One region of the Novosphingobium anseongense genome, then DNA from elsewhere that is predicted to be linked to it. Evidence: predicted binding sites of a transcription regulator. Region 1 holds the regulator's gene; the other holds the start of a gene.
The links. The regulator LexA, encoded in region 1, represses DNA repair genes until DNA is damaged. The targets are predictions, from matches to a motif close to GTTCCNCNCTTGTTCT.
Positions count from the first base shown of each region.

Region 1 (15,704 bases):
GCTCAGCCTCGCCGGCGGCAACGAGATCGCCGCGGTCGGCTCGACCGGTTTCGTCATGCAGCGCGTGACCGCCGCTGATGCCGGCCTGCCTGCCGCGCCCGTCGAGGCGATCCGCGGCGGCGATCCGCAATACAACGCCGAGGCGTTGCGCCGCCTGCTCATGGGCGAAGAAGGCCCCTACCGCGACGCGGTCCTGCTCAACGCCGCAGGCGCGCTGATCGTCGCCGGCGAGGTCGAGGGCTGGCGCGAGGGCGTGGAGGAAGCCGCCGAGGCCATCGACAAGGGTCTCGCAAAATCGCTGCTCGACTGCTGGATCGCGACGACGAAATGACCGACAAACTCACCGAAATCTGCGACACCAAGCGCGGCGAAGTCGCGGCGCGCAAAGCTCTGGCCTCGCTCGCCGATCTCGATGCGCGCGCAGCCTCGCAGTCCGCGCCGCGCGGTTTCCGCGCCGCGCTCGAAACCAAGGCCGCGAACGGCTTCGCGCTGATCGCCGAAATCAAGAAAGCTTCACCCTCCAAGGGATTGATCCGCGAAGACTTCCAACCCGCAGATCATGCCCGCGCCTATCAGACCGGTGGCGCCGCCTGCCTCTCGGTCCTGACCGACGCGCCCTATTTCCAGGGTCACGAAGACTATCTGATCGCCGCCCGGAATGCCTGCGATCTGCCGGTATTGCGCAAGGATTTCATGGTCGATCCCTGGCAGGTCGCCGAAGCCCGATCGATCGGCGCCGACGCGATCCTGATCATCGTCGCAGCGCTGAGCGATGCGCAGATGACCGAAATCGAAGCGGCCGCGCTCGAACGCGGCATGGATGTTCTCGTTGAAGTTCACAACGAAGATGAAGTTGCGCGCGCTACTTCGCTGAAATCCCGTCTGATTGGCGTCAACAACCGCGATCTCAAGCGCTTCATCACCGACATCGGCACGACCGAACGCCTCGCCCCGCTGATGCCCGAAGGCACCCTGCTCGTGAGCGAAAGCGGCATCAACAGCCACGCCGACCTTCTCCGCCTCGCCCCCTGCGGCGCGCGGACCTTTCTCGTCGGCGAGAGCCTGATGCGCCAGGCCGATGTCGCCGCGGCGACGCGAGCCTTGCTTGAGGGTTGATGCGCATTTGTTCTTGCGCCGCGCACGGCACCTTGCTTCGCTGCGCGCACGATGACCGATAGCACCAAGCTCACCCATCTCGACGAACACGGCCATGCGCGCATGGTCGATGTCGGCGGCAAGGCAGAAACCCAGCGCGTGGCAGTGGCCTCGGGCCGGATTCGCATGTCGTCCCAAGCGCTCGCAGCGATCCGCCAGGGCGAAGTGCCCAAGGGCGACGTCATCGCCGCGGCGCGTATTGCGGGGATCATGGCGGCGAAGAAGACCGGCGAACTGATCCCGCTCTGTCACCCGCTGGCGCTCGATGCCGTGACGCTCGACTTCGCTTTCGAGGATGACGGTGTCCGTGCCACCGCCACGGCCTCGCTGACGGCCAAGACCGGCGTGGAAATGGAAGCCCTGACAGCGACTTCGATCGCACTCCTCACGATCTACGACATGGCCAAGGCGATCGACAAAGGCATGATCATCGACCAGGTTCGCCTGATCGAGAAGCGCGGCGGCAAGTCGGGCGACTGGCGGGCAGCCGACCTGTGAAGCCACCGCCGCTGCCGCTCGAGGAAGCCCAGGCGCGCCTGCTCGCGCTGGCGACGCCGTTGCCGATCGAGCGCGTCGACGTCGACAGTGCGTTGGGCCGCTATCTCGCCGAACCCGTCGGCGCCCGGCGTACCCATCCGGCGACCGATCTCTCGGCGATGGACGGCTATGCCGTAGCTGCCGGCGACATGGCCGGCCCCTGGCAGGTGATCGGCGAAAGCGCCGCGGGCCATCCGTTCGCGGGCGAAGTCCGCCGCGGCGGCGCCGCGCGCATCTCGACCGGCGCGGTGATGCCCGCCGGCGCGAGCGCGGTGATCCTCCAGGAGGACATTGCGCGCGAAGGCGACCGCATCACCTTGACCGGTGAAGCACCCATCCCGGCGGACAAGCACATCCGCCGCAGCGGGCTCGATTTCGCGCTCGGCACAGAGGTACTGACCGCGGGCCTGCATATCGGCCCGGCCCAGGCGGCGCTCGCGATTTCCGCTGGGCATAGCCATGTCGCCGTGCGCCGTCGGCCGCGCATCGTCGTGCTCGACAGCGGCGACGAGCTCGCGGTCGACCTCGAAAGCTGCGCGCCGCACCAGGTTCCGGCCAGCAACGGCGTCATGCTATCGGCGATGGCGCGCGCGCTGTCATGCGACGTCGAGCGTGTGGGCCCAGTACCCGATTCGATGGAGGCCATGGCGGAAGCGCTCGACCGCGCGGCCGAGGCCGACGTCGTCGTCACCAGCGGCGGCGCTTCGGTCGGCGATCACGACCTCGTTCGCCCGGCCCTGCTCGCCTGGGGTGCCGAACTCGACTTCTGGCGCGTCGCGATCAAGCCGGGCAAGCCGATCCTCGTCGCTACCCGGGGCAAGCAGATCATCCTCGGACTACCCGGCAATCCGGTGTCGAGCCACGTCACCGCCTATTTGTTCCTGCTACCGCTGCTGCGCGCGCTGCTCGGCGCTGCCCAGCCGTTGCCGCGGCGGATTCGCACCCGTTTGGCAGCCCCCATGCGTGCCGGCGGAGCGCGGCGCGAATTCCTGCGCGCGGTGTGGGATGGCGAAAGCGTGACACCGCAGGCGATCCAGGACAGCGGTGCGATAGCCCCGCTCGCCGCCAGTAACGCACTGATCGACCGCGCCGCTCATGAACCCGCTGGAGAGACTGGCGACACGGTCACGGCCTACTTGCTGGAGAATGGCGGAATTGCTTGACGGCACTCGAATCGTTTCTTAATTGTTCCGCATTCGTTCACTGAACTTCCGCCTATTTGAGCTTCAAGGGGAGACTGCAGGATGCTGACGCGCAAGCAGCACGAGTTGATCCGCTTCATCCAGACCCGCCTCGAAGAGAGCGGCGTTTCCCCCTCGTTCGAGGAAATGAAGGAAGCGCTCGATCTCAAGTCGAAGTCGGGCGTGCACCGGCTGATCTCGGCGCTCGAGGAGCGCGGCTTCATCCGCCGCCTGCCCAACCGTGCCCGCGCGCTCGAAGTGCTCAAGCAGCCCGAGGACGTGACGACCGCCAAGACCACGACCCGCGCCGCAGCCAACAGCAACTCCGCGCTGACCGCACTCAAGCCCGCGGCCCCGGCGCCGCGGCCCGAGCCGGCGAACGACGTCATCGAGATCCCGCTCCACGGCCGCATCGCTGCAGGCGTGCCGATCGAGGCGCTCGAAGGCCAGTCGATGCTGCCCGTTCCTGCCGCGCTGCTCGGCCCCGGCGAGCACTATGCGCTCGAGGTCTCGGGCGACTCGATGATCGAGGCAGGCATTCTCGACGGCGACTTCGCGCTGATCCGCCGCACCAATTCCGCGCGCGACGGCGAGATCGTGGTGGCGCTGATCCACGGCGAGGAAGCGACGCTCAAGTACCTTCATCATGAGAAGGGCCTGGTCCGTCTCGATCCGGCGAACTCGGCCTACGAGCCGCAGATCTATCGCGATGGCGAAGTCGAGGTTCAGGGCAAGCTGGCGGGACTGCTGCGGCGGTATCACTGATGGGGAACGGCGGCCTGCCGCCGCCTCATCGATAATTCTCGAAGCACCCTTCTCCAGGCACTCTATCCGATCGTCACCCGTGCGAAGGCAGGGGGCCATCTAAGGGCGCCTCGACGCACCCTCCGTTTCAGGACGGGAGCTTGGCTGGGTCCCTACATTTTCAGGGGCGACAAGGATTGCAGGCAAAGCTTTGGCGGCTTGAGTTTCGCCACGCCCGCTTGCGGGCCGGACCCACGGCCGATCTTCCGGCTTGCGCCACCAGCCGTGCTCGCCCTGCGTTTCGACGACCGTGGTCACGCGCCGCTCCGCCAGATCGATCGCCAGTCCACCGGTCCGCTCCAGCGTCCGTCGGTCGGCCTTGAGCCAGGCCGGACGGCAGCTGCGCGGCAGCCAGCGGTCGGAAATTACGATATCGACGCGGTCGCAGGCGGCCACCAGTTGCCGCTCGGCCACCCGGTCACGCCCGCGGCCGATCAGCAGATGCCATTCGCGCCCGGCCCGCGGCAGCGTGACCGCGCAGAAGTCGCGATTGCAGCGCGCGCCCGGCCATTGCTCGAGCAGCCGCAGTTCGCCGTCCATGCCCGAGAGTTCGGTGAGGTTGTCGCGAACGAATTCGCTCTTCTGTTCGCGCAGGACCAGCAGCCCGCCGCCGTCCACTCCCGTGATGCCGACATGACGCCCGTCGCCCGAGACCAGAATGTCGGGCGGGCGCAGGAAAGCGAGTGACACTGTCGCGACCAGCACCGGTGCCAACCCCCACAGCCGCAGGTGCCCGCGCCACAGCGCCAGCCAGAGCCCGCCCGCAACGAACAGCGCGATCGCGCCACGCCCCATGGCGGGCATGGTCGTCACCGCGCCGGGCTGCGCCGCGACCCAGTGCGCGAGCGCGAGCATCACGTCGATCGACTGCCCAGTGAGCCACCAGGCCGGCGCGCCGAGACCGGCGAGATCGAGCACCAGCGCCAAGAAGATCAGCGGCATCGTCACCACGGTCGTCAGCGGGATCGCGACGACATTAGCGAGAGCGCCGTAGACGCCGGCGCGGTGGAAGTGGAACAGGCCGAGCGGCATGATCGCCAGTTCGATCACCACGCCCGTGACGAGCAGCATCGCCAGGTTGCGCGCCAGCCGCGTATACCAGCCCTCCTCGCGCGGCGCGAGGAATGCCCTCACCGGCGCCGCGCCGTGCAGCGCAACGATCGCGATCACCGCAACGAAGCTCATCTGGAAGCTCGGGCCGACCACGGCCTCGGGCCAGAACAACAGGACGAAGAAGGCTGCCACCGCGACCATCCGCATCGACAGCGGCTCTCGGCCCAGCGCCAGCGCCACGAGTACCAGCACCGCGCCAATGCACGAGCGTACGGTCGGAACCTCGGCCCCGGTCAGCAAGGTGTAAAAAATGCCCGCACCCGCACCGGCTCCCGCTGCGAAAAGCGGCAGCCGGACGCGCAGCGCCAGCCAGGGCCAGAGCGCGAACAGACGCAGGGCGATCAGGTAGACCGCCGCGACCACGGCGCTCACGTGCAGCCCGCTGATCGACAGCAGGTGGCTGAGCCCGGCGTCGCGCATCGCTTCGTCGTCGGCCTTGGAAATCGCACCGCGGTCACCGCTGGCGAAAGCGGTTGCGATCGCGCCAGCCGAGCCATCGAGCCGGCTGCGGACATGCGCGGACAGCCGCGCCTGGGCCCGTTCGAGCCAGCCGCCGCCCGATCCGCGTTCGATCACGGTCACCGTGCCCAGTACCGAACCCGTCGCCGCGATTCCGGAGAACCAGGCGGTGCGCGCGAAATCGTAGGCGCCCGGCAGCATCGGCGGTGCCGGCGGCATCAGCCGCGCTCTCAGCCGTATCCGCGCGCCCGAACTCAGGTCCTGTCGATCCTCGGCGAGCGGCAACGACACGCGCACGCGGATCGCGCGCCCGGTCTCAGGCTCGCGCGTCGCCAGCAACAGGCGTACCCGGTCCTCGGCGGGGCGCGGTTCGCGGTCGAGCACCAAGGCAGAGAGTTCGGTCACCAGCGGCCGTTCGATCGGCCGCGCACCGACCAGTTCGGACTTGCTCCAGACCACGGCGCAACCCGCCGCGATCAGCAGGGCGAGCGCGATCATTGCCAGCCGCAGATAGGGAAAGCGTCCGTCGCGCGCGAAGCCCGCCAGGCTTGCCATGGTCAGCGCGCCGCAGGTGGCGAGCAGGGCCAGCCACTGCCACGCGTTCGCCAGCAGGAACCAGAGCGCGATGCCGGCCGCGAAGGCCACGGCCAGCCAGGGACCGCGTTCGAACCCGGCCGTGCCAAGAAATCGCTCGACCGCGTCGGGCACGCTGGACAAGCCGCTTCGGCTGCGCCAAGGGCGATGTTGCAGTGCAGCGCCCCGGGCGAGGTCGCCCTTCGACTCCGGGGCCGTTTCGTCAGAGACAGCGGCACTCTCGAGCATGCAAGAGTTTGGGCAGGAAGGAGCGAAGATGGCAAGCGCTAGCGGCAAGGACGCACGGACGGTCGTTACCCGTTTCGCGCCCTCGCCCACCGGCTATCTCCACATCGGCGGCGCGCGCACCGCGCTGTTCAATTGGCTGTTCGCCCGCCATCACGGCGGCAAGTATCTGCTTCGCATCGAAGACACCGACCGCGCCCGTTCGACCGAGCCCGCGATCGAGGCGATTTTCGACGGCCTGCGCTGGCTCGGCCTCGACGGCGACGAGCCCGCCACGTTCCAGTTCGCCCGGTCCGAGCGCCACGCCGAAGTCGCGCAGACGCTGCTCGATTCCGGTCACGCCTATCGCTGCTACCTGACGCCCGAAGAGCTGGCCGCGCGCCGCGAGCAGGCCCAGGCCGAGCGTCGCCCCTTCCGCATCGACAGCGAATGGCGCGATGCCGATCCTGCCACCGCGCCCGCCGGCGCCCCTTCGGTCGTGCGCATTAAGGCCCCTCGCGAAGGCGAGACCGTGATCGAGGACCTGGTCCAGGGCAGCGTCACGGTCAGCAATGCCGAGATCGATGATTTCGTGCTGCTCCGCTCGGACGGCACGCCGACCTACATGCTCGCGGTCGTCGTCGACGATCACGACATGGGCGTCACCCACGTCATCCGCGGCGACGACCATCTCAACAACGCCTTCCGCCAGCTTTCGATCATCCACGGCATGGGTTGGGACGTACCCATCTATGCCCACGTGCCGCTGATCCACGGCTCGGACGGCGCCAAGCTCTCGAAGCGCCACGGCGCGCTGGGCGTCGACGCCTATCGCGACGAGCTCGGTCTGCTGCCCGAGGCGCTGTTCAACTATCTGCTGCGCCTCGGCTGGGGCCACGGCGACGAGGAGATCATCAGCCGCGAGCAGGCCGTCGAGTGGTTCGACATCGACCATGTCGGCAAGAGCCCCTCGCGCTTCGACACGGCCAAGCTGCTCAACCTCAACGGCCACTACATCCGCGAGGCCGACGACGCGCGCCTCGCCGAACTGGTCGGCGCCAAGCTCGCCGAAAAGGTTGGGGGCACGCCCGATCTCGCGCTGCTGGCGCGCGCCATGCCGGTGCTCAAGGTCCGCGCGAAGGACCTCAACGAGCTCGCGGCCAACGCGGTGTTTCTCTTCGCGCAGCGTCCGCTGACGCTCGATGCGAAGGCCGAAGCGCTGCTGACGCCCGAGGCGCGCGCGCTTCTGGCCCGCATTCAGGACCGCCTGCTGGCCGAAAACGGCTGGACAAGCGAAGGCCTCGAAGCCAGTCTCAAGGCGATGGCCGAAGAGATCGGCCTGGGCCTCGGCAAGCTCGCCCAGCCGCTGCGCGCGGCTCTGACGGGACAGACGACGTCACCGGGCATTTTCGATGTTCTCACATTGCTCGGTCGGGAAGAAAGCCTGGCGCGCATCGCCGCCCAGGCCGCGCCGGCCGAAGCAGAATAAATCTGAGGAGTAAGGCACTTGGGCAATCAAGCTAAACTGAGCACCGACGGCAAGGATTTCGACTATCCGGTCCTGAGCGGCTCGATCGGTCCGGACGTGATCGATATCCGCAAGCTCTATGGCCAGACGGGCAAGTTCACCTATGACCCGGGCTTCACCTCGACGGCGAGCTGCGAAAGCGCGCTCACCTACATCGACGGTGACGAAGGCGTTCTGCTCCACCGCGGCTATCCGATCGGCCAGCTCGCCGAGAACAGCTCGTTCATGGAAGTCAGCTATCTGCTGCTGAACGGCGAACTGCCTTCGGCCCAGGAACTGTCGGACTTCGATCGCACGATCACGCGCCACACGATGCTGCACGAGCAGCTGATGAGCTTCTACAAGGGTTTCCGCCGCGACGCGCACCCGATGGCCATCATGTGCGGCGTGGTCGGCGCACTTTCAGCGTTCTACCACGATTCGACCGACATCTCGGACCCGACGCATCGCAAGATCAGCTCGCACCGCCTGATCGCGAAGATGCCGACGATCGCCGCGGCCGCCTACAAGTATTCGGTCGGCCAGCCGATGCTCTATCCCGACAACTCGCTGAGCTACACGGGCAACTTCCTGCGCATGACCTTCGGCGTGCCCGCGGAAGAGTACGAGGTGATCCCGGCGGTCGAAAAGGCGATGGACCGCATCTTCATCCTCCACGCCGACCACGAGCAGAACGCCTCGACCTCGACCGTGCGTCTCGCCGGTTCGTCGGGCGCCAATCCCTTCGCCTGCATCGCGGCCGGTATCGCCTGCCTCTGGGGCCCGGCGCACGGCGGCGCCAACGAGGCGGCGCTTGAGATGCTCAAGGAAATCGGCACCCCCGACAAGATCCCCGAGTACATCGCCCGCGCCAAGGACAAGAACGATCCGTTCCGCCTGATGGGCTTCGGCCACCGCGTCTACAAGAACTACGATCCGCGCGCGACGGTCATGCAGCAGACCGTGCGCGAGGTGTTCGACGCGCTCAAGGTCAACGATCCGCTGTTCGAGACGGCAATGCGCCTCGAAGAGATCGCCCTCAGCGATCCCTACTTCATCGAGAAGAAGCTGTTCCCGAACGTCGATTTCTATTCGGGCATCATCCTCTCGGCGATCGGCTTCCCGACCACGATGTTCACCGTGCTCTTCGCACTCGCCCGCACGGTCGGCTGGGTCGCGCAGTGGAACGAAATGATCAGCGATCCCGGCCAGAAGATCGGTCGTCCGCGTCAGCTCTACACCGGCCCGGCGCAGCGCGACTACATCCCGGTCGACAAGCGCTAAGCCGATCGGCGCAGGCCAAGTTCAAGCCCTCCGTCGCCGCGCGACGGGGGGCTTTTTCTTTTGCGAAGCTAGTTCTGGGAACCGTCCGGCGCGGCCGGAAGGTCGAGGATGAAGCGGGCGCCCTGCCCCGATGCGCTCTCGACGCTGAGTTCGCCGCCCATGGCGCGCGCCAGCCGGCGCGAGATGTAGAGCCCTAGGCCCGAGCCGCCGTCGCCGCTGCGGCCGAGCCGCTCGAACTTCTCGAAGATGCGGCCCTGGTCCGCTTCGGACAGCCCCGGCCCCTGATCGCAGACGACCACGCGTACGCGGCCCGGGCCGGCATCGATCGAATCCTCGAGCCGAATCCAGACCTGCGAATCCTCGGGCGAGTAGCGGATCGCATTGGTCACGAGGTTGATCAGAACCTGCAGCACGCGACGGAATTCGGCCACGGCGGGGAGGCTTTCGCCGGGGCGCGGTGCGTCGAGCGCGATGCGCTTCTCTCGCGCCCGAACGCCGAGGATACCCGCGGCCTGGCGGGCGACGTCGGCGAGGTCGATGCGATCGGGTGCGGTCGAGAAGTCGTCGGCCTCGACCACTTCGAGATCGGTCAGATCCTCGATCAGCGCCAGCAGATGTTGCCCCGCGGAAGCGATGTCCGCGGCATAGTTGGCATAGTCGTCCGAAATCGGACCCGCGAGACGCGAATGGATCGTCTCGGCATTGGCGATGATCCGCGCGATCGGCTGACGCAGGACCGGCGCGACGTCGCGGCCGAGCAGGCGATGACGCACTGCCGAGCCTTTGGCATCGGGCTCGGGCGGCAATGCCGGCAGTTCGGGCGAAACCAGACAGAGCTCGAAGCCCGCAGGCTCGCGACCGGGGCCGGCTTGCGGAAACAGGCTCGCACGCCAGCGTCGCGACGATCCCGGCACCTCGACGTCGGCGCCATCGAGCAGGCGCCAGTGCAGCGGCTGCGAATGGCTGTTGCCGGCAATCGTGATGAAGTCGGTCCAGGGGCGGCCGAAGCCGGCTTCCATGGCTGCGGCCAGGGCGACGAGATCGGGAGCTTCCGCCTCGACCGTCAACACGCGCTGACCGGCATCGAGACGTGCGGTCAATTCGGCGACGTGGCGGTCGATCTCGCCACGACGCTCGTCGATCTCGGCAGGGTCTTCGGCGGCGAGCGGCGTCGCATGCCAGTTGCGCAGCAGGATCTCGCAGCCGGCATCGGTGCCGGGCAGTGGCTCGACCTCGACCCAGGCGGTGATTGCGCTGGCACCGTCCTGCGCCTGGATCGTCCGCGCGAGCTTGAGACCGTAGCGGCGCGCCTTGCGCACGACTTCGAGCAAAGCCGGAACCGCGATCGTACCCGGCAATTCGCCGCCGCAGCGCAGTTGCAAGGCCGCGATGGCCTTGTCGGCCGATACCAGCATGTCGGCGCCGTCGCTGATCGCGCGGAGCGGTGCGGGAAGTCCTCCGGACACGGTCAGTGTCCTGCCCCGGCGATCAGCGCTGCGGCGCGATCGGGCGCGAGCCGGTCGATGCCCTCGGGCAGTTCGGCGTCGGGATCGAGCGCAAGCAGTTGTTCCTCGATCGCCTCGGGCTTGAGCCCCGCGGCGCAGAGCGCGAGCGCGAGACGCGTGCGCTGCGTCTCGCTCGTGGCGAGCGTCGCGAGATCGCGGTCCTGCCGCGCCGATGCGGCGAGCGCGGTGAGGAAGATGGCAGCTCCGGCGTGGTGCAACGACAGCGCCGCCACGGCACCGGCACCCATGCCCGTCACCAGCCGCGACAACAGGCCGAGCCGGCTGCGCGCCTCGTCATAGTCGGCGCGGATCGCGACTTCGGCAGCGGCAACGCGCTGATCGGCCTCGGCGGTACCGCCGGCCACGCCCCGCAAGGCCACGAGCGCCAGATGGAGCAGATCGCCCGGCAGTTCAGCGAGCGCCAGCCGCATGCGCCGCTGCGCCTGACCGAACCGGGCCTGGGCGGCGAGAAATTTCATGGCCAGCGCCGCCGTCGTCTCATCGGACGAGGCGACGAGCGCCTGGAGCAGCGGCGAGAGCACGGGATCGAGCGCGAGCCGCGCCTGGAGCAGCTCGGTCAGGTGCCATTCGAGCACCAGCGCGTGAACGTGCCTGAGGAAGGCAGGATTGTCGGTGAGAGCAAGGGTCAGCGCCGCGACATCGCCCTCACCACCCTCGATACGGGCCAGCAGTTGTCGCGCGACGTCGCCGATCATCCCACGCACACGCGCGAGAATGGCGTCTCCGAAAAGACCGCTGTCGTCGCTGGCCAGCAAATGACGCAGCACCGGCGCGACCGTGCCGAGCACGACGTCGCCCTGATCGAGCGCACCGCGCAGGCGCGATTCCACCGGATCCGTCGCTCGGGGAGTGGCCGCCGCATCGCTCATGAGCCCGCTATAGCCGTCCATGGTTAAGCCCGTGTTATCTGCGGTTTGCCGGCCGAAAGCAGCAAAGCGGCCAAGGCGAGCAGCATCGCTAGCACCTGCACGGCATCGATCAGGACACCGAAGAAGGCGGCCAACGCCAGGATCAGGGCCAGCAGAGCGCGATCCTCTAGCCAGGCGATCCAGCCACGCAGCAGCACGCGCGGCAGCAGACGGGCCAGGGCAATCAGGATGAACGGCGGAAACACGTGCGCCAGCAGCGAATCCCACGGGGGCAACGGCGCGCTCCAGACGATCACCACGATCAGTTCCAGGTCGAGCAGCCAGCCAAGCACGGTCTCCCCAGAAATCGGCGCCTTGCCGAGCTTGAGCGAATCGTGTTCGACCCTTTCGAGCAGTCCCGAAGCCCGGCGCAACGTCCAGGCGACCGCGCAGAGCACGAGCGCTATTCCCGAATAGGTGAACCAGCCCGCGCCGAGTGCCAGCAGCATGATCGCCACGGCGCCCAGGGCCACCAGTCCCCAGCCGCTGCCGGCATGCAGCAGCGACGGCCCGATCGCCAATACGCCGAGCCGCGACAGCATGATGCCCGGGGTCGGCATTTCGCCTTCGCCCATGTGCAGGCGGATCCAGGCGTCCTCGATCTCGTGCGCTTCCCCCTCGTCGTGAACGAGCTTCCAGCGCGCGCCCTCGCGCGCCGTCGCGGGCACGAGTTGCATGGCCACGCCCGACTGGAGGGCAATGCGCGTCAATGCCGAAGGAATGTCGAAGTCCGCGGGCAGATCGCCCAGCGCTTCGACCAGGCGGCCGGGGATGCGCATGGCGCCTGCGGCCGAATGGTTGATGTCGATCCGTTCGAAACCGGCGGCAAGACCGGACTCGATCGGCTGGACCAGGACCGAATGCCCCTGTTCGAGCAGGGCGATCGCCTCTTGCGGCGCGGCGAGCAGGCCTTCGGTGAAGACGATCAACTCGTCGTTGGCCGTGACGAGCCCGGCCAGCGCACGTGGCCCGGGAATGACGTGCAGGCGAACCCCGGCTTTCTCGGCATCCTGCTGAAGCGCGATAAGCGGCGGCGTGACTTCGCGCGCGATGCAGACCACGCGCTGGCATTCGAGCGCCAGGGCTATGCCGAGCTGATGCCGCGCCAGCGTCGCTCCGCCGACGTGAAGGAACGCGCGCGGCGCGCTCTGCCCCGTCCCTGCGGGTTCGATCATGGCAAGCAGGGCGACGCGCAGCGGGCTTCTCCGGGCAGTTACGGAGGTTCTAGGCAAAGCCTGGGCGGGTGCCAAGCGCGCGTTGCCGCGGCTGCGTTCTAGACTGGCACGGGCTCGATCGGCACGGGCGAGCCTGGCGGAATGTCAGGCGGCGGCGAACTCGTCGAGGAAGGTCTGAATCCGGCGCACGGCAACGGGATCACCCGGCGCGGTGTCGATCGCCTGGTCGGCCAGGACCATGAGCCTTTCGGCGTTGAAGCTGGCAGCCAGGCCCTTGAGACGAAGCGCGGCGATCTGCCAGTTGCCGTCACAGCGCGCGCGGCGCAGCAGGTCGAGCTGGTGGGTCAGGCTCTCGACGAAGGCCACGCGCAGCTCCGCGAAAAGCGCGGGATCGTTACCCGCCGCAGCGGCCAGAGTGGCATCGAGGGTTCCCGCTTCGTAAGCCATCCACAGAAGCCTAGGGCCACAGGGTTAAGGTGGGGTTTATCCTGTGCATAACCGTGGTATTCAGGGAGAATGGCCGGGGAAACACGCATCATCGCCTTCGACGCTTCGAGCGCAAAAACGCCCGACGCGGAAATTCTGCTGACCGAGGAAGCCGCGGAAAGCGCGGCGCCCGAGCCGGCGGATACGAGCTGGGACGATACCGACCCTGTAGAGCGCCCGCGTTTCCGCTGGGTACTTCCGGCAATCGGCGTCGCGCTCCTGATCGGCTGGACCGGTTATTTCGGATGGGCCGTCAGCGAACGCCTGACCGTGCGACTGGCTCCGAGCGAGGCGATCGCGCTGCTCCGCGACTGGGCCGTTCCGGTCCTGCTGATCGCCGTCGCCGCGCTCGTCCTGCTGCGCAACAGCCGCAGCGAGGCCCTGCGCTTCGGCGATGCGGCGCGCGTGCTCTCGCAGGAATCGGCGCTGCTCGAGACGCGGCTGTCGACGGTCAATCGCGAGCTCAGCCTCGCGCGTGAATTCATCGCCGCGCAATCGCGCGATCTCGAGACCTTGGGCCGCCTCGCCGCCGATCGCCTCTCGACCGAGGCCGACCGCCTCCAGGGCCTGATCCACGACAACCATGCGCGGGTCGAGACGATCGGCACGGTCAGCTCGGCCGCGCTCGACAACATGGAGAAGCTGCGCGGCCAGCTGCCGGTGATCGCCAGCTCGGCCAAGGACGTCACCAACAACATCGGCAATGCCGGCCGGACCGCCCACGGCCAGCTCCAGGAGATGATCAACGGCTTCAAGAAACTGAACGAGTTCGGCCAGGCCAGCGAGCGGCAGGTCCACGTCCTGCGCGGTCTCGTCGACGAGACCATCTCGGAATTCTCGCAGCATGCCGATCAGTTCGCCAATCTCACCGCCGCGCGCTTCAGCGAGTTCCGCGATCGCGGCGCCGAGTTCCGCACCCAGCTCGACAGTCACGAGGTCGAGGCCCTCGCCGCGATCCGCACGCGCGCTTCGGCCATGGCCGAAGAGCTCGAGCAGACCCGTCAGCGGCTCGACGGCGAGGAGGCCGAGAGCCTGACCTCGATGCGCGCGCGTCTGACCGCCTTGCGCGACGAGGGCAATGCCATTGCCCGCGCCTTGCGCGAGGGCGAGAGCCGCGCGCTCGAAGGCTGGGAAGCCAGCATCGCGCGGATGCGCGAGGAGCTGAACGGCGCGCTGACCGAGCTTCAGCAGGCAGAGATCGACGCGATCGAGGCCCGCCAGGCCCGCACCGGCGCGATCCGCGAGGAGCTCGACAAACTCGAAGCCCAGACGCTGGACCAGGCCTCGCGCTTCGCCGCCGAGCTCGACAAGCGCCAGGCCGAGACCATCGCCGCCGAAGACGCCGCCGCCACGCGCCTGCGCGAGCATCTGGCTGCGCTAGACTTCCTCGCCGCCTCGAGCCGCGAACGCCACGGCGAGATCGATGCCGCCGCCACGGCGGACTTGCGCGAACGCGTGGCGGCCCTCGATGCCGAGATCGCCGACCGTCACGCGCGGCAGGAAACCCTGGAGAAGCAGGCGGCCGATCGCCTGCGCCAGAACCTCGCCGCAATCGACATGGAGATGGCCGAGCGTCTCACGCGGCAGGAAGAGCACGGCGCGACGGTTCTTGCCCAAGGCCGGGCAATCACGGCCCAGCTCACCGAATTCGAGAGCCGTACCGCCGAGATCGTCGCCCACGGCGAGGCTGCGCAATCCTCGATCGGCGATAGCCTGCGCACGCTCGGTGAACGTCTCGGCGAAAGCCGCACCGCACTGGCAGGCACCGATCGCGACATCGCCGCCCTGACCGACAGCAGCGTGCGCCTGCTCGAACTGATCCAGGCGAGCGTCAAACACAGCCGAGACGAGCTCCCCCGCGTGCTCGGAGGCGGCGAGGCTCAGCTTTCCGGGCTGGAGGCGCGGATGACCGCGCTGCGCGAGGCGGCACAGGAAACCGATGCGCGCGGCATGAACATCGCCGATACGATCGAAGCAGCCAACGCCAATCTCCAGCGCACCTATGCCGAACTCGCGCGATTGCAGCAGGAGCTCGAACAGGCCGGCTCGCTCCACGGCGAAACGCTGGCGACTTTGCGCGAACAGCTTGCGGCGATCGCCAGCCAATCGACGCATCTCGCCCACGAGACGCGCATACAGCTCGCGTTCGCGCTCGATTCGCTTGCGGACTCGACCCAGAAGGCCATCGCGGGCTTCGGCGAGAGCGGCGCCACCACCGTGTCCGCCCTCGCCCGCCAACTCGGCAGCGAGAGCGCGGCCGCGATCGAGCAGGCCATGCGCACCAGCGCCGAAGAGACCACCGGCCAGCTCGAGCGCGCCGTCGCCCAGGCGGCAGCCGTCGGCCGCGAGGCAGCGGTCCAGCTGCGCGATCAGCTCGGCAAGGTCAACGATCTGGCCGCCAATCTCGAGAGCCGCGTCGCGCATGCCCGACAGCGGGCGGAAGAGCAGGTCGACAACGACTTCACCCGCCGCGTCGCGCTGATCACGGAGTCGCTCAATTCGAACTCGATCGACATCGCCAAGGCGCTCTCGACCGACGTCGCCGATACCGCCTGGACCGCCTATCTGCGCGGCGACCGCGGCATCTTCACGCGGCGCGCGGTGAGCCTGATCGACAATGTCGAAGCCAAGGCCATCGTGCAGATCTACGAGCGCGACCGCGAATTCCACGATCACGTCAGCCGATACATCCACGATTTCGAAGCGATGCTGCGCCAGGTGCTCTCGGCCCGCGACGGTCAGGCGCTGGGCGTGACGCTACTGTCGTCCGA
Region 1 covers NZ_JBBHJZ010000001.1:1,069,572-1,085,275, forward strand. The annotation lists gene trpD (anthranilate phosphoribosyltransferase) at 1-331, shown strand, start outside; gene trpC (indole-3-glycerol phosphate synthase TrpC) at 328-1,116, shown strand; gene moaC (cyclic pyranopterin monophosphate synthase MoaC) at 1,168-1,653, shown strand; gene WG901_RS05185 (molybdopterin molybdotransferase MoeA) at 1,650-2,855, shown strand; gene lexA (transcriptional repressor LexA) at 2,937-3,638, shown strand; gene WG901_RS05195 (ComEC/Rec2 family competence protein) at 3,738-6,071, opposite strand; gene gltX (glutamate--tRNA ligase) at 6,100-7,536, shown strand; gene WG901_RS05205 (citrate synthase) at 7,555-8,838, shown strand; gene WG901_RS05210 (sensor histidine kinase) at 8,907-10,304, opposite strand; gene WG901_RS05215 (hypothetical protein) at 10,307-11,254, opposite strand; gene WG901_RS05220 (hypothetical protein) at 11,257-12,447, opposite strand; gene WG901_RS05225 (Hpt domain-containing protein) at 12,592-12,894, opposite strand; gene WG901_RS05230 (coiled-coil domain-containing protein) at 12,964-15,704, shown strand, end outside.

Region 2 (15,704 bases), on a different contig from region 1:
ATGCGCCGACGCGCCTTCACACGAGAGGAGGCGACGATGGGCAGCATGACATCCAAAGGTATCCTGCACGGCAACAGTTCGGCCCGTGCCCCCCAGGCCAGATCCCAGGCCCGCGCGATCGCGCTGGTGGGTCCGGCGGGCACGGGAAAGACAAGTCTCGCCGAGGCGCTTTTGTTCGCGAGTGGCGCGATCACGCGGCAGGGCAGTGTCGAGGCGGGCACGACCGTCGGCGACGCCAGCCCCGAGGCGCGCGCACGCCGCGGCTCGACCGAGATCAACCTCATGCATTTCGACTATCTCGGCGATCGCTTCGCGTTGATCGATATGCCGGGCGGCGCGGGCTTCGCGGCCGACGGCCTCTCCGCGCTGCAATCGTCCGACATGGCACTGGTCGTGGTAGATCCCGCGCCCGAACGCGCCGCGCTCGCCGAGCCGATTCTGCGCCGGCTCGACGAATTGGGCGTGCCGCACGCGGTCTTCGTCAACAAGATCGAGAACGCCCGCGCCGGCGCGGTGCGCGATCTGATCGCCGAACTCCAGCCGATGAGCCGCGAGCCGCTGGCCTTGCGCCAGATCCCCATCCAGGAAGGCGATCGCGTCACCGGCTATGTCGATCTCGCGCTCGAGCGCGCCTATCGCTACCGGCCCGGCCAGGAATCCGAACGCGTCGACATTCCCCAGGACATGATCGCGCGCGAGCACGAAGAGCGCACGCACCTGCTCGAAACCCTCGCCGATTTCGATGACGCGCTGCTCGAAGCGCTGCTCATGGACGAAACGCCCGACACCGCGCAGGTCATGGCCGACCTCGCCTCAGACACCGCCCACAACAAGGTCGTTCCCGTGGTGCTCGGGTCGGCGCTGACCGGCGGCGGCGTCCATCGGCTGCTCAAGCTGCTGCGGCACGAGACCCCTGGCCCCGAAGCCGTCGCCGCGCGCCTCGGGATCGAGGGCGGCACCGCGCTCCACGTGTTCAAGATCGCCAATGGCGGCGCCATGGGTCGGCTCGCGCTCGGCCGCGTGATCGGCCCGCAGAGCGGCGGCATCAACGAAGGCGACGAACTGGCCGTCGGCGGCGAGCCGGCGCGCACGGGCTCGCTGTTCTTCCTTCAGGGCGACAAGACCGCGAAGCAGAACGCCGCCTCGGCCGGCGACGTCGTCGCCGTCGCCAAGGTCGACGCAGCGCGCAGCGGCATGCTGCTGCCGGGCAAGGGTGCGAGCTGCACTTCGGCGCTGCTCGTCGAATATCCGGCGCGCAACGCGGCGATCGCCATCACCACGCGCGACCGCAAGGACGACGTCAAGCTCTCGACGGCACTGCACCGGCTCTGCGAGGAAGATCCGGCGCTGCAGTGGTCGCAGGACGATGCGACGCACGAAACCCTGCTGCGCGGGGTCAACGACGATCATCTCCAGGTCGTGCTCGGGCGGCTGCAGCGGCGTTACGGCGTCGCGGTCGACACCCGCGCGCCGCGGATCGCCTACCGCGAATCGATCCGCAAGCCGGCCAGCCAGCGCGGCCGGCACAAGAAGCAGTCGGGCGGACACGGCCAGTATGGCGACTGCGTGATCGAGATTCGCCCGCTCGCCGCCGGCGAAGGCTTCCGCTTCGACGACAAGATCACCGGCGGGGCAATCCCCAAGCAGTACATTCCCGCGGTCGAAATGGGTGTGCGCGATGCGATGATGAAAGGACCTTTGGGCTTTCCCGTGGTCGATGTCGCGGTGACCCTGATAGACGGCTCGTTCCACTCGGTCGATTCGTCCGAACTCGCCTTCCGTGTGGCCGGGCGCATGGCGATGGGCGAGGCGCTGGCGGCGGCGGCGCCCTATCTGCTCGAGCCGATCTGCAAGGTGACGGTCGATGCACCGGCGGGGACAGGTTCGAAGGTGGGCTCGGTGCTGTCGAGCCGACGCGGCCAGATTCTCGGCCTCGCGCCGCATCCCGACTGGGCGCGGTGGGATCGGGTCGAAGCCCTGCTGCCCGAGGCCGCACTGCACGGGCTCGATGCCGAGCTGCGCTCGCTGAGCCAGGGCTTGGCGAGCTTCAGCGCCACGTTCGACCATCTGCAGGAACTGGCGGGCAAGCACGCCGACGACGTGGTCAAGGCAAGGGTCGCCGAGATGGCCTGAGAGAAACGGACCTGGCAGGGCGTGGGGATCGCGCTCCCCGTGCCCTGCGCCTTGCGGCTGTGACCGTCAGAACTTCAGCTTCATCCTCATCATCACACGGTTGCTGATGACGCCGCCGACGCCTCCGCGCTCGACCTCGACCTTGGCACTGGCGTTTTCGCCGAGCTTGAGTTCGGGCGGTCCCTCCTTCTGCTCGTAACGATCGGGCAATGGCCGCAGGCGGAACTGCTCGTTGTTCTGCGCGCAGACCACGATCTCACCGTTCGGCGACGGCGGACAGCGCGGCTTGACCGGCGGGCCGAGCACGTTGAACCGGCCGGTAATGCTTGGCCCGACCGGGGCCGGTGCTTCTATCGGAACGGGGACAGCATCTGCGGGCATGGAACCTCCACGCGGCGTGGAGACCATCGGATTGCGGCGAATTGGCGGCACGCGCCGCGGGGGATGCCTCGGGTTCGGAGCGATCGTTTCAGCGGAACGCGTCAGGCCGCGCGCGTCTCGACCAGCGGCGCCACGGCGACGCGGTTGCGGCCATTGCGCTTGGCCTCGTAAAGAGCGGAATCGGCGGCAGCGAGCCAGAGATCGGCGGTCATGCGATCCGCACCGATCGCGGCGACGCCGAAGCTTGCGGTAACCCGCAGCGGCGGATCGTTGTCGATGACGAGGTTGCGCAGGCCATAGCAGAAGCGCTGCGCAGCCTGGATGGCGGCAGCCTCGGTCGTCTCGGCCAGCAGCAGGCAGAATTCCTCGCCACCGAGCCGGCCCAGCGTATCGGCGGGGCGACGCGTGCCCTGGCAGGCCTGGACCACGGCGCGGATGACCTTGTCGCCCACGGCGTGGCCATGGGTGTCGTTGACCCGCTTGAAATGATCGATGTCGAGCATCACCAGTGCGGCCGGGCGCTGGCCGCGGTCGAACAGGGTGATCTTCCTGTCGACCTCTGCGACGAAGGCACGGCGGGTCAGCGCGCCGGTCAGCGAATCGCGGTCGGCCATGTTGCGCAGTTCGAGCTGATCGACGACGAGCGCCGCCAGGCTCTTGAGGATCGCGATCTGCCCCGGATCGAAATCGCGCGGCCGCGTATCGATCGCGCAGAGCGTGCCGATGTTATAGCCGTCGGGGGTTTCCAGCGGCACGCCGGCATAGCTGGCGATGCCGAGTTCGCCGGTGACGAGCGGATTTTCCCGAAAGCGCGAATCCTGCGTGGCATCGCAAACGATCATCGCATCGCGGCCGCGGATCGTGTGATCGCAGAAGGCGATCTCGCGCGCCGTTTCCGACGCGTCGACGCCGGGATGCGACTTGAACCACTGGCGATCGGTATCGACCAGCGACACCGCGCAGATCGGCACCCCCAGCACGGCCCGCACAAGTTCGGTGATCCGATCGAAGGCGCCGTCGGCCGGGCTGTCGAGAATGTCGTAACGCGCGAGCGCCGCGAGGCGGCCCGCTTCGTCGTTCAGCTTGTCATCCGGCATTGGCATCACCGTTCCATCCACGGCATCTCGGTCCGTCGCATCGCAGTCCAGCGATCGTCTGCAACCATATTCCGTTAGCGACCCGGACTAACAAAACGTACTTACCGGCTGCTTACCTCATGCCCTGCAAAAGACCGCATTCGACCAAAGTCTAAGGATCGGCATGACGATCGCGCACCCGAGTTCCGGTCCTCGAGCGCGGTCCCCAAACGGAAAGGACCGGTGCGGCCACTCGCGGCCCGCACCGGTCCCGTTTCCTCGAACGCCTCCGGGGTTGCCGGGCGACGTTCCTTGAAGGGTCAGATGTCGTCGTCCGCGTCCGGGCCTGCCATCATCTCCTCCGCAAGACCGTCGGTGCGACCGCGAATGGCGGCTTCCAGACGGTCGGCAACTTCGGGATTTTCACGCAAATAGGTCTTCGAATTCTCACGGCCCTGCCCGATGCGGATCGAATCGTAGCTGAACCAGGCGCCCGACTTCTCGACGATGCCGGCCTTGACGCCGAGGTCGAGAATCTCGCCGATCTTCGAAATGCCCTCGCCGTACATGATGTCGAACTCGACCTGCTTGAACGGCGGCGCCACCTTGTTCTTGACCACCTTCACGCGCGTGGCGTTGCCGGTGATCTCGTCGCGGTCCTTGATCTGGCCGGTGCGGCGGATGTCGAGACGGACCGAGGCGTAGAACTTGAGCGCATTGCCGCCCGTCGTCGTCTCGGGATTGCCGTACATCACGCCGATCTTCATGCGCAGCTGGTTGATGAAGATCACCATGCAGCGCGAACGGCTGATTGAGCCGGTGAGCTTGCGCAGCGACTGCGACATCAGACGTGCCTGCAAGCCGACGTGGCTGTCGCCCATCTCGCCCTCGATCTCGGCGCGGGGGACGAGCGCGGCGACCGAGTCGACCACGAGCACGTCGATCGCGTTCGAGCGCACCAGCGTGTCGACGATCTCGAGCGCCTGTTCGCCCGTGTCGGGCTGCGAGACGATCAGTTCGTCGATGTCGACACCGAGCTTCTTGGCATAGGCGGGATCGAGCGCGTGCTCGGCGTCGACGAAAGCGGCGGTGCCGCCGGTCTTCTGCGCCTCGGCGATGACGTGGAGCGCCAGCGTGGTCTTGCCCGAGCTTTCTGGGCCGTAGACCTCGATCACGCGACCGCGCGGCAGGCCGCCGACACCGAGCGCGATGTCGAGTCCGAGCGACCCGGTGGAGATCGCCTCCACCTGCATCGTCTCCTTCGAGCCCAACTTCATCGCGGAGCCTTTGCCGAAAGCGCGATCGATCTGAGCCAGCGCTGCTTCGAGCGCCTTTTGACGGTCCATGGAGTCCTTTTCCTTGCCTTCCTGGATCAGCTTGAGCTGAGCAGCCATTTTCACGTCCTCCTGCCTAGAGCACCGACCGGGAAGGTCAACCGAGGCATTATGTATCGCGTTTGTTCTCACCGAACAAGAGGAGAACAAAAAATTTTGCGGATGTCGGCGAATCGGTGATCGAGCGACGGTCTAGGGCATGCGGCAATCGGCGCCGTCGCTTGCGCGGCACCTGAGAAAGATAAATCGCGCCAAGCCCTTAGACCTTGGTCGCAACATGCGGCCGGTCGCATGGACTCGCGCCGGCATCGTCCATAGGGGCCGTCTCGCTGCTGCAGCGGACCGTGCGGACAGGGGCATCCCAGGGGTGTCCGTCGGGAATCCGCGCAGCAGCACGCTTTTTCCGCGAGCCCTCGCGTCGTCCATCTGGAGATCGCCCGTGAAGTCGCTTTCCCTTTTCGAACTGATGCGCGCCTGGGCCGCCGCGACGGGACTGCTGATCGCGGTGCTCTATTTCGGCGGGCTCGCACTCGATCTCGCCCCGTCGCCGATCCTGCCGCTGATGCTTGCCGCGATCGGCGGTTTCGAGCTGTTCCTCTTCGTCCAGGACATCGTGCTCAAGCGCAGCGGCAACGCTCGCCGCTGACCGTATGGCGCGGGTCTAGCGCCCCGCGGCCAGGACCGCGGCGACCTTGTCGGAAATCTGCTGGACCGAGAACGGCTTCGGAATGAAGTGCACGTTCTCGATGTCGATCTGCCGGCGCAATTGCTCCTCGGCATAGCCCGACATGAACAGCACGGGGAGATCGGGCACGAGCTTGCGGATCTCGCGCGCCATCGCCGGCCCATCCATGCTCGGCATCACCACGTCGCTGACGACGAGGTCGAACTGCCCGCCGCTCTGGACCGCTTCGAGGCCCTCCTCGCCATCGCAGGCCGTGGTGATCTTGTAACCGTGCCGCGCCAGGGCGCGCTCGGCGACCATGCGCACGGTGTCCTCGTCCTCGACCAGCAGGATCGTCCCGCCCCCGGCCCAGGCGCTCGGCGGCGGCGCCACGACCACGGCCGCGCTCGCCGGCGGGCCGTGATGGACGGGCAGGTAGATCGTGAAGCGCGTGCCGCGGCCCACCTCGCTGTCGGCGAAGATGAACCCGCCCGATTGCTTGACGATGCCGTAGACCGTCGAAAGACCGAGGCCCGTGCCCTTGCCCTGCTCCTTGGTGGTGAAGAACGGCTCCCAGATCTTGCCGAGGTTCTCGGCCGGAATGCCCGAGCCCGTGTCCTCGACGATCAGCGCCGTGTAGTCACCCACGGGCACGATCTCGCTGCGCATGCCGCGCACGTCGGCGGCGGTGACGCTCTTGGTCAAGAGACTCAGACTGCCGCCACGCGGCAACATGGCATCGCGCGCGTTGACGATCAGGTTCATGATCACCTGGCCAAGCTGCGACGGATCGGCGCGGACCGAGCCGAGATCGCGATCGTGGGTGACGGTGAACTGGATCTTCTCGCCGATCAGCCGCTTGAGCATCTGCGATATCTCGGCGACGACGTCGGGCAGCTGCAGCACTTCGGGGCGCAGGGTCTGCTGGCGCGAGAAGGCGAGCAGCTGGCGAGTCAGCGAGGCGGCGCGGTTCGAATTCGCGCGGATCTGCTGGATGTCGTCATAGTCCGAATCGCCGGGCGTATGGCGCAGCAGCATCAGGTCGCAGGTGCCGAGGATCGCGGTCAGCACGTTGTTGAAATCGTGCGCGACGCCGCCGGCGAGCTGGCCCACGGCCTGCATCTTGGTCGCCTGCGCGACCTGGCGCTTGAGCCGGGTTTCCTCCGAGCTGTCGGTCAGACCCAGCAGCACCGCCGCCTCGCCCAGCCCGCGCACGCCGGCAAGGCTCAGCGAGACCGGATCGTCGGGCTGGCTGGCCAGCCGCACGGCGATGTCGCCCGCGGTCGCCGGGCCCTGACCATAGCGGCGGATCGAATCGGACAAGGCGCCCTTGTCCTCGCGCACGACGAGGTCGGTCGGATAGGTCGGCGGTGCCTCGCCCTCGCGACCGGCGGCACGCAGGAAGGCGGCATTGGCGAACAGCAGGCGACCGTCGCGATCGGCCATCGCGAGGCCCAGCGGCAATTGACCGAGCAGCGCCTCGAGATGCGGCGCCGCGGCGCTCACTTCGGTGGTTCCACCGCCGAGACCGACCCCCGAATCGACGACGAGCATCAGCGAAGGCGTCGTATCGGGATCGGGCTCGCCGGGCAGGTCGGGATCGGCGACGGGCACGTAGTAGAGCGTCAGCGGATTGCCGCGACGGCCTTCGCGCGCCCAGGATATCCGGTCGCTTTCCTCCTGCTGGAGCAGCGAGACGAAATCCTGCCCCACGGGCGAGGCGAGGATGTCGCCGAGCGCCCGCGCGGCGAAGCCGGTGCTGGCGGCGCGGATCACGCCGTCGGGATCGACGATCGCCGCGGCGAAGCCCGCGCGGTCGAGCGCGCGGCCGAGCTTGCCGTCGAGATGCTGGACGAGATCGGCGACGGGATCGGTGGCGAGAATCGGGACGAAGCGCCAGACCAGGAAATCGTCACCGCGACCGACACGCTCGGCCTGGGCCTTCCAGCGATGGACTCCCGAATCGGCCAGCGCGCTCTCGACCAGATCGGTGACGCCGCGGCCGTCGCGCCAGGCCGAACGGGCGGCGCGGGCGAGGCGTTCGAGCGAGGCTTCGTCGACCGGCAGACGCGGCGGTGCATGACCGGCACCGAACCAATTTTCATAGCGCGCATTGGCGCAGACCAGCCGGCCGGCGCGGTCGATGATGGCAATCGCTATGTCGGGATTCTCGATCGCGGCGACGGTCACCGACCAGTCGGGCAGCGCGAATTCGGTCTGGGTCTCGGTCGGACGCGGGCGCGTGAGGACATAGCCGATTCCGCCGAGCACGCCGATTCCGCCGGCAAAGGCGGCGGCGACCAGCGGTTCGCGGGTGATCGCCCAGATGAGCAGCAGGCTGAGAGCGAGCGCTCCCGCGACCATGGCCCAATCGGCCGGTCTGCGCGCGGGAGCTTCGCCGTTCATTCGAGCAATTCGGCCGGTTGCGGGACGACGAGGGCTTCGTGGCGCGTGCGACGCTTGTGGCCGATCCACCAGCGCCAGAAGAACGACGAGACCAGATAGCCGACGGCGGCCGAGACCACCGATATCACGAACAAGCCGATCAGCAGCGCGGGCGCCGCATCGGACAGCAGCCAGCGCGTCCACTCGCGCAGGCCGGCGCTGTGCTCGACCATCGACATCAGGGTCGAGATGTCGGCGTGGAAACCCAGCTTGTTGCCGATATAGGCCGAGGCGATCAGGATCAGCGGCGTCGTCAGCGGGTTCGACAGGAAGGTCATCGCCGCGGCGATCGGGATATTGCCGCGGCAGGGCACGCACATCAGTGCAGCGCCGACGATCTGGACCCCGGGAATCAGCGCGAAAATGCCGATCAGCAGGCCCACCGCCACGCCGCGCGGAACCGAGCGGCGGGTGAAGCGCCACAGCTCCTGCCGACGCGCCAAGGGCGCGACGAAGCGGTTGGCTTCGAGCTCTTCGCGCTTGGGCATCGTGCGATGCAGCCAGGAGACAAATTTGTTCTGCATGATTCCGTCTGTGGCCATGGCCCCGCTATCGCAGAGACAACTGACGTTAACCTTAACCGTGATCCCGCATAATCCGCGACTGTTCGCGTTTCCAGTCGCGGTCCTTGACCGTCTGGCGCTTGTCGGCCGTGTTCTTGCCCTTGGCCAGGGCCAGTTCCACTTTCGCGCGGCCGCGCGTGTTGAAATAGATCGAAAGCGGCACCAGCGTCATGCCCTTGCGCTCGACCGCCCCGTGCAGGCGATCGATCTGGCGCGCGTTGAGCAGCAGCTTGCGCGGGCGCTTGGGCTCGTGGTTGAAGCGGTTGCCGTGGCTGAACTCGGGCACGTTCGAATTGACCAGCCAGGCCTCGCCGCCGCGGATCTCGGCATAGGCCTCGGCGATCGAGCCCTCGCCGAAGCGCAGGCTCTTCACTTCGGTGCCGGTGAGCATGATGCCCGCCTCGAACTTGTCTTCGATGAAATAGTCGAACCGCGCGCGCCGGTTCTCGGCGACGGTCTTCTGCTTGTCGAATTCTGCGTGATGCGGACGGGCCATGGTCGGGCGGATGTAGAGATCGCGAGGGCTTTGTAAAAGGCGCGATTTCGCAAATATCCGCCCGCGACCTCCGTCACTGCGGCTGGTGGAAGCCCATGATCACGTCGACCGCGACGATACGGTCGGCCTCGTCGAACTCGTAGACCGAAACCGAGCGCAGCGAACTGACCGAGCCGTCGGCCGCGGTCGCGCGCTCGTCGAGGTCGAGATAGACGAGATTGCCCACCTCGCTCGCGCGGTGCAGGTCCTTCTCGTATTTCTGACTGTGCGCGCCCCACTGTTCGAGCATCGCGCGATAGCTCGGCCAGTCCATCTCGGTGCGCTCGTTGCCGCGACGCACGAAGCGGTCCGCGTCGATCAGCGGCAGCAGCGCATCCCAGCCATCATCGGACTTGCGGTTGACGATCGCGGCCATCTTGTCGCCATAGGCCATGGCCCGCTGCGCGCGCGGGCTGCTGATCTCGGCTTGCGTGGTCCAGTTTCCCGACATGCACTCTCTCCTGCGTTTCTTGTGATTCGCAGGAGAGTGTCGGGCCAGCGGCGCCATGCCGCAAGTCCTTGCGAAAGCGTCTACGCGCGCGGGACAATCGACACCCATTCGGAGGCAACCCTGCTTGTTCGCCGCTGGCAAACTTGCCAGATCCCGCGCCGGAGCACGCGGAAGGAACTCATGCCGGTTCAGATGAATGCGCGGCGTAAAACGCCGTCGATTGCCAGCGCTTGTAGAGCGTCGATAGCAGTCCTGGCCGCATCCTGGGCCATGGCCGCGCAGTCGGCCGAGCCGGCCCCTCCGCTCGAAGCCTATGGCGACCTGCCCGAGATCGAACACATGGCGCTGTCGCCCAACGGCAAGGGCCTGGCGATCATCGGCCGCGTCCATGGCGAGCGCAAGCTGACCGTCATCGAGGATCAGGCGGTCCGCGCCGCGACCGGGCTCGGCGAAGCCAAGCTGCGCGCGCTCGACTGGGCCGGCGAGAACATGGTCACCGCCGTGACCAGCGCGACCCAGCGCCTCGGCCCCGAGTTCACCACCGACAAGGCCGAGATGTTCGGCGTCTACCTGATCCCGCTCGACGGCGGGAAATCCGAGCTGGTCTTCGCGCGCTCGCAATCGCTGGCGAAGGCCACTTTCGGCAACTACGGAACCCGGCTGGTCGACGGTAAGTGGACCGGCTTCTACGGCGGTGTCGAGCTCAAGCGCAGCGATCGCGGCCGGGTCGGCTGGGAGTTCGATCACGGCCGCCCCGCGCTCTTCGCGGTCGACCTGGCGACGAACAATCCGCGCAAGATCGGCTATGCGCCCGGCGAAAGCCACTGGCGCAAGTGGCTGGTCGACAGTGCCGGCAAACCCGCTGCCGTGCTCGACATCGACACGTCCTCGGGCCGCTGGCAGATCGACAACGGCCAGGGCGCCGCGATTGCCTCGGGCGTCGATCGCCAAGGCGACGTCAGCCTGATCGCGCTCGGTACCGCCGGCACGAGCCTGATCTACGCCACCGACGACAGGGACACGCAGGAACGGCGCTGGTTCGAAACGCCACTGGCGGGCGGCGCGGCCAGCGAATTCCTTCCCGGCGTCACGCTCGAGCGGATTTACGTCGATCAGACCAACGGGCGAATCATCGGCTATCTCCCCCGCAGCGGCGGCAACGCCGTGCTGTTCGACCCGGCCGCCCAGGCGACCTTCCGCAAGGTCTATCGCGCCTTTCCCAAGCTCCACGTCGAGATCGAGGACTGGACACCCGATTTCGGCCACTTCCTCGTGCGGACGAGCGGAAACGGCGACAGCGGTAGCTGGCATCTCGTCGATCTCAAACGCATGGCGGCCGATTCGGCGGGGACCGAACGCCCCGCGATCGCGCCTGCACAGGTCGGGCCGATCTCGACCGTGAGCTACAAGGCCGCCGACGGCACGGCACTCGACGGCGTGCTCACCCTGCCGCCCGGCCGCGCGGCCAGGAACCTGCCGGTGATCGTCTTCCCGCACGGCGGGCCGCACGCGCACGACACCGCCTCGTTCGACTGGTGGGCCCAGGCCTTCGCCTCGCGCGGCTATGCCGTGTTCCAGCCCAATTTCCGCGGATCGACCAATCGCGACGCCGCCTTCATGCGTTCGGGCTACGGCCAGTGGGGGCGCAAGATGCAGACCGACCTTTCCGACGGCCTCGCGGAACTGGTGCGCCAGGGCGTGGCCGATCCCAAGCGCGCCTGCATCATGGGCGCCAGCTATGGCGGCTATGCCGCTCTGGCCGGCGTCACCTTGCAGAACGGCCTCTATCGCTGCGCCGTCGCGGTGGCGCCGGTCAGCGACCTTGCGGACCTCTATTCCAAGCAGAACAGCGCGAGCGGAGACAACCTGATGGTCCGCGCGCAGTTGATCGAGAGCCTGGGCAGTCCGGCCGGCTTCAATGCCGTCTCACCGCGACGTGCGGCGGACAAGGCCGACGCGCCGATCCTGCTGATCCACGGCAAGGACGATACGGTGGTCGGGTTCGACCAGAGCACGGCCATGGCCGGCGCGCTGAAGCGCGCGGACAAGCCGCACGAGCTGGTCGTGCTGCGCCAGGAGGACCATTGGCTCTCGCGCCCCGAAACGCGCAAGCAGATGCTCGAAGCGGCGATGCGCTTCGTGACGCAGCACAACCCGGCCGACTGATCGTCCGCCGGATAGCTTGTTCGAATCAGGCGAGGCCGGCGTGCTTGAGCGCGGCGTCGACCGCTTGGCGCGCCGCAGCGTTCGGACCGACCAGCGGCAGGCGCAGTTCGTCGCCGATCCAGTCGTGGACCTGCGCCAGCGCGTACTTGCACGGCCCCGGCGAGGCGTCTTCGAACATCGCGTAGTGCAGCGGATAGAGCTTGTCGTTGAGCTCGCGCGCCTTCTTGAGGTCGCCCTCGGCGCAGGCGGCCTGGAAATCGGCGCAGAGCCGCGGCGCGACGTTGGCGGTCACCGAAATGCAGCCGACGCCGCCCGCGGCGTTGAACGGCAGGGCCAGTTCGTCGTCGCCCGAGAGCTGGGCGAAATCGCCCGCGATGCCCATGCGGTGGTCGGTGACGCGGCTGAGGTCGCCGCTGGCGTCCTTGATCGCGACGAAGCGGCCCGGATGGCGGCGGGTCAACTCGCAGACGGTCTCGGGCTTGAGGTCGGTCACCGTGCGGCCCGGCACGTTGTAGAGCACGATCGGCAGGTCGCTGTGCTCGGCCAGATAGCCGAAGTGCGCGAGCAGGCCTTCCTGGCTCGGACGGTTGTAATAGGGCGCGACGAGCAGCGCGGCCTGGGCGCCGCACTTCTTCGAGAAGTTCATGTGCAGCAGCGCGTTCATCGTGTCGTTGCTGCCGCAGCCGGCGATCACCGGCACGCGGCCCGCAGCCTGCTCGACGCAGACCTCGATCACGCGATGATGCTCGGCATTCGACAGCGTCGAGTTCTCGCCCGTGGTGCCGCAAGGAACCAGGCCCGACGAACCATTCTCGATCTGCCAGTCGACCAGCTTGCGGAAGGCGGCCTCGTCGAACGCTCCGTCGCGAAACGGTGTAACCAGGGCGGGAATGGAACCGGAAAACATGGACTTTGCACCTGCACTTGCCCCATGACGGCGCCCGAACTCGAAAAGATCTGGCCGGCCGGCGGGGTCGGTTTATTTCATTCAGCGCCTGATAAGGAGCCTTGGCCCTCTATGTCCAGCATGCGTGCGACTCCTCTTGTGCTGCTCTTCGGCCTGGCTTCGATTTCGACGCCCGCCGCTTGCCAGGATACCAATCGCGACGCCAATCGCGACGGGGGCGAATGGGACCGTGCGCGCCAGCAGCTCGCTGCGGGTCCGAGCACGGGCATGGCGGCCGCGATCGCCCAGTGGCGCCAGCTCACCGGATCGCCCGGCGTGCTCGGCTTCGAGACCTATGCGAGCTACCTGCTGGCCTATCCGGGCCTGCCCGACGAAGACAAGCTGCGCACCTATGCCGAGAAGGCGCTCGACCGCGAATCGCCCGACCTGCGCCGGCTCGTCGCCTATTTCGACCGTTTCCCGCCGCTGACCAACGGTGCCCGCGCGCGCTACGCCCTGGCGCTGGCTGCGCTGCAGCGGCCCGAAGCGCGCAGCACCGCGCTCGTCGCCTGGCGCGGCGGCCCGATGAACGACGCTTCCGAAGCGGCGATCTTTTCGCTGCTCGGCCAGAGCCTGACCCAGGCCGACCACGACGCGCGGATGAACGCGCTCCTCTGGGCCGGCGACGCCAATGCCGCCGCGCGCCAGATGGCCTATGTCTCACCCAATGCGCGCGCGGGCTTCAATGCGCGGCTGGCGCTGAACCAGGGCTCCTCGCCGGGTCAGCTCGGCCTGCCCGTGCCCGGCGACGCGCTGCGCGACGCGGGCTACGTCTATGCCAGCGTCCGCCAGGCGCGGCGTTCGGGCAATGCCTATTCGGCCGTGCAGATGCTGGCGACGCGCCCGCCCGCGCAGACGCCGCCGCTCGATCCCGAGAAGTGGATCGCCGAACTGCTGGCGACCGCGCGCAGCGCCGACTCGTCGAGCGCGGTGCGCATCGCCGCTTCGATCGACGACACCTTCGCGCCGGGCACCGACGTCAGCCGCATGGCCTACAAGATCCGCGACGACTACACCTCGCTGATGTGGCTCGGCGGGACCAGGGCCATGGCGATGAACAGCCCCGGCTCGGCCGCGCCGCTGTTCTACCGCTACGGCGCCGCCGCACAGACGCCGCAGACGCGCGCCAAGGGCTTCTATTGGGCCGGAATCGCGGCCTCGCGCAGCGGCGACGCCGCCGGCGCCAACCGCTATCTCGAACAGGCCGGCCGGCATCCGACCGCATTCTACGGCATGCTCGCGCTCGAACGGCTCGGCCGGCCGGTGCCGCCGCTGTCGCACGCACCGACGGTCAACCCCGCCCCGGCCGAGCGCCAGGCCTTCCTCGCCCGCCCGATCACCCAGGCCGTGCGCGAAGTCGCCCGCGGCGCCGACTGGAAGACCACGGTTCGCTTCTTCCGCGAGATCAGCGACCAGGCGGTCAGCGAGAGCGACCACGTCCTCGTCGCCGAACTGGCCAGCAGCCTCGGCCGCCGCGACCTCGGCGTCATCCTCGGCCAGGCCGCCCATTCGGAAGGCATGGACAAGTTCAACCAGATCTCGTTCCCGCTGATCCCGACGCCGCCGGGCTCGGACTGGACGATGGTCCACGCGATCAGCCGCCAGGAGAGCCAGTTCTCGATGAACGCGGTCAGCCACGCCGGCGCAAGCGGGCTCATGCAGCTGATGCCAGGTACCGCGCGCGAGCAGGCCGGCAAGATCGGCCTCGCCTACAGCCCCGCGGCCATCACCACCGATGCGACCTACAACCTGCGCCTGGGCGACGCCTATTTCGGCCGGATGATGGACTATTTCGGCGGGTCCTATCCGCTCGCCGTCGCTGCCTACAACGCGGGCCCGGGCAACGTGAACAAGTTCCTGCGCAGCAACGGTGATCCGCGCCAGGGCGGCATCGACTGGATCGACTGGATCGAGAAGATCCCGCTCAGCGAGACGCGCAACTACGTTCAGCGCGTCCTCGAGAATGCCGTCGTCTACGAGGCGATGAACCCCAACCGCGCGCGCTATTCTGGCGCGGCGCCGCTGAGCCACTTCATCGGCAAGCGCACGCCGGGCTGATCCGATGAAGCCCGACGGACCACCGATCAGCCCTGCGGGGATGGCAAGCCTGCGCGCGCGCTACGATCACCTGCTCGGCACCGAACGGCCGGCGATCGTCGAGATCGTCAGCTGGGCCGCGGGCAATGGCGACCGCTCGGAGAACGGCGACTACCTCTACGGCCGCAAGCGCATGCGCGAGATCGACCGCGAGCTCGCGCACCTCGCGCGGCGCATGGCCAAGCTGCGCGTGATCGATCCGTCGGCGCAGGCGGACAAGGGCCGCGCCTGGTTCGGCGCGACGGTGACGATCGCCGACGAGGACGACAACGAGCGCGTGCTCACCCTGGTCGGCGACGACGAGCAGGACGCCAGCCTCGGCCGCATCGGCTGGAGCGCGCCGCTGTCGCGTGCCTTGCGCGGCGCAGCTATCGGCGACCTGCGCCGCGTCCACCTGCCCGGCGGCGAGAAGGAATGGGAAGTCGTCGGAATCGCCTATCCCTGAAGCGCCTGCTCCTGAGGGGAACCGCGCCGCCGGCTCGCGCATTGGGGCAATCATGCAGCAGCAGATTTCGGTCATCACGCTCGGCATCGCCGATCTTGCGCGCTCGAAGCGCTTCTACGCCGAGGGCTTCGGCTGGAAGCCCGTCTTCGAGAACGAGGAAGTCGCGTTCTACCAGATGAACGGGCTCATGCTCGGCACCTGGCTGCGACCGCAACTCGAGGACGACATGCGCCGGACCGGCGGTGACGGCGCCGGCGCCTTCAGCCTCGCGCACAACGCGCCAGACGAGGCCACCGTCGACAGTCTGATCGACCAGCTCGTCGCCGCCGGCGGCAGCCTGCTGCGCCCCGCCGATGCGCCACCGCACGGCGGCTACCGCGGCTATGTCGCCGACCCCGACGGCCACTCCTGGGAAATCGCCTTCAATCCCGCCTGGGCGATCGACGCCGAGGGTCACGTCACCTTCGG
Region 2 covers NZ_JBBHJZ010000003.1:631,959-647,662, reverse strand. The annotation lists gene WG901_RS17065 (elongation factor G) at 37-2,133, shown strand; gene WG901_RS17060 (hypothetical protein) at 2,200-2,514, opposite strand; gene WG901_RS17055 (sensor domain-containing diguanylate cyclase) at 2,616-3,611, opposite strand; gene recA (recombinase RecA) at 3,911-4,984, opposite strand; gene WG901_RS17045 (hypothetical protein) at 5,364-5,570, shown strand; gene WG901_RS17040 (PAS domain-containing sensor histidine kinase) at 5,586-7,994, opposite strand; gene WG901_RS17035 (DUF2062 domain-containing protein) at 7,991-8,557, opposite strand; gene smpB (SsrA-binding protein SmpB) at 8,610-9,092, opposite strand; gene WG901_RS17025 (hypothetical protein) at 9,166-9,582, opposite strand; gene WG901_RS17020 (alpha/beta hydrolase family protein) at 9,853-11,748, shown strand; gene dapA (4-hydroxy-tetrahydrodipicolinate synthase) at 11,774-12,655, opposite strand; gene WG901_RS17010 (lytic transglycosylase domain-containing protein) at 12,767-14,752, shown strand; gene WG901_RS17005 (GreA/GreB family elongation factor) at 14,757-15,236, shown strand; gene WG901_RS17000 (VOC family protein) at 15,289-15,704, shown strand, end outside.
Region 2: recA (recombinase RecA) is a predicted target of LexA. The motif match lies at 5,057-5,072, and genes of this name have one in related genera.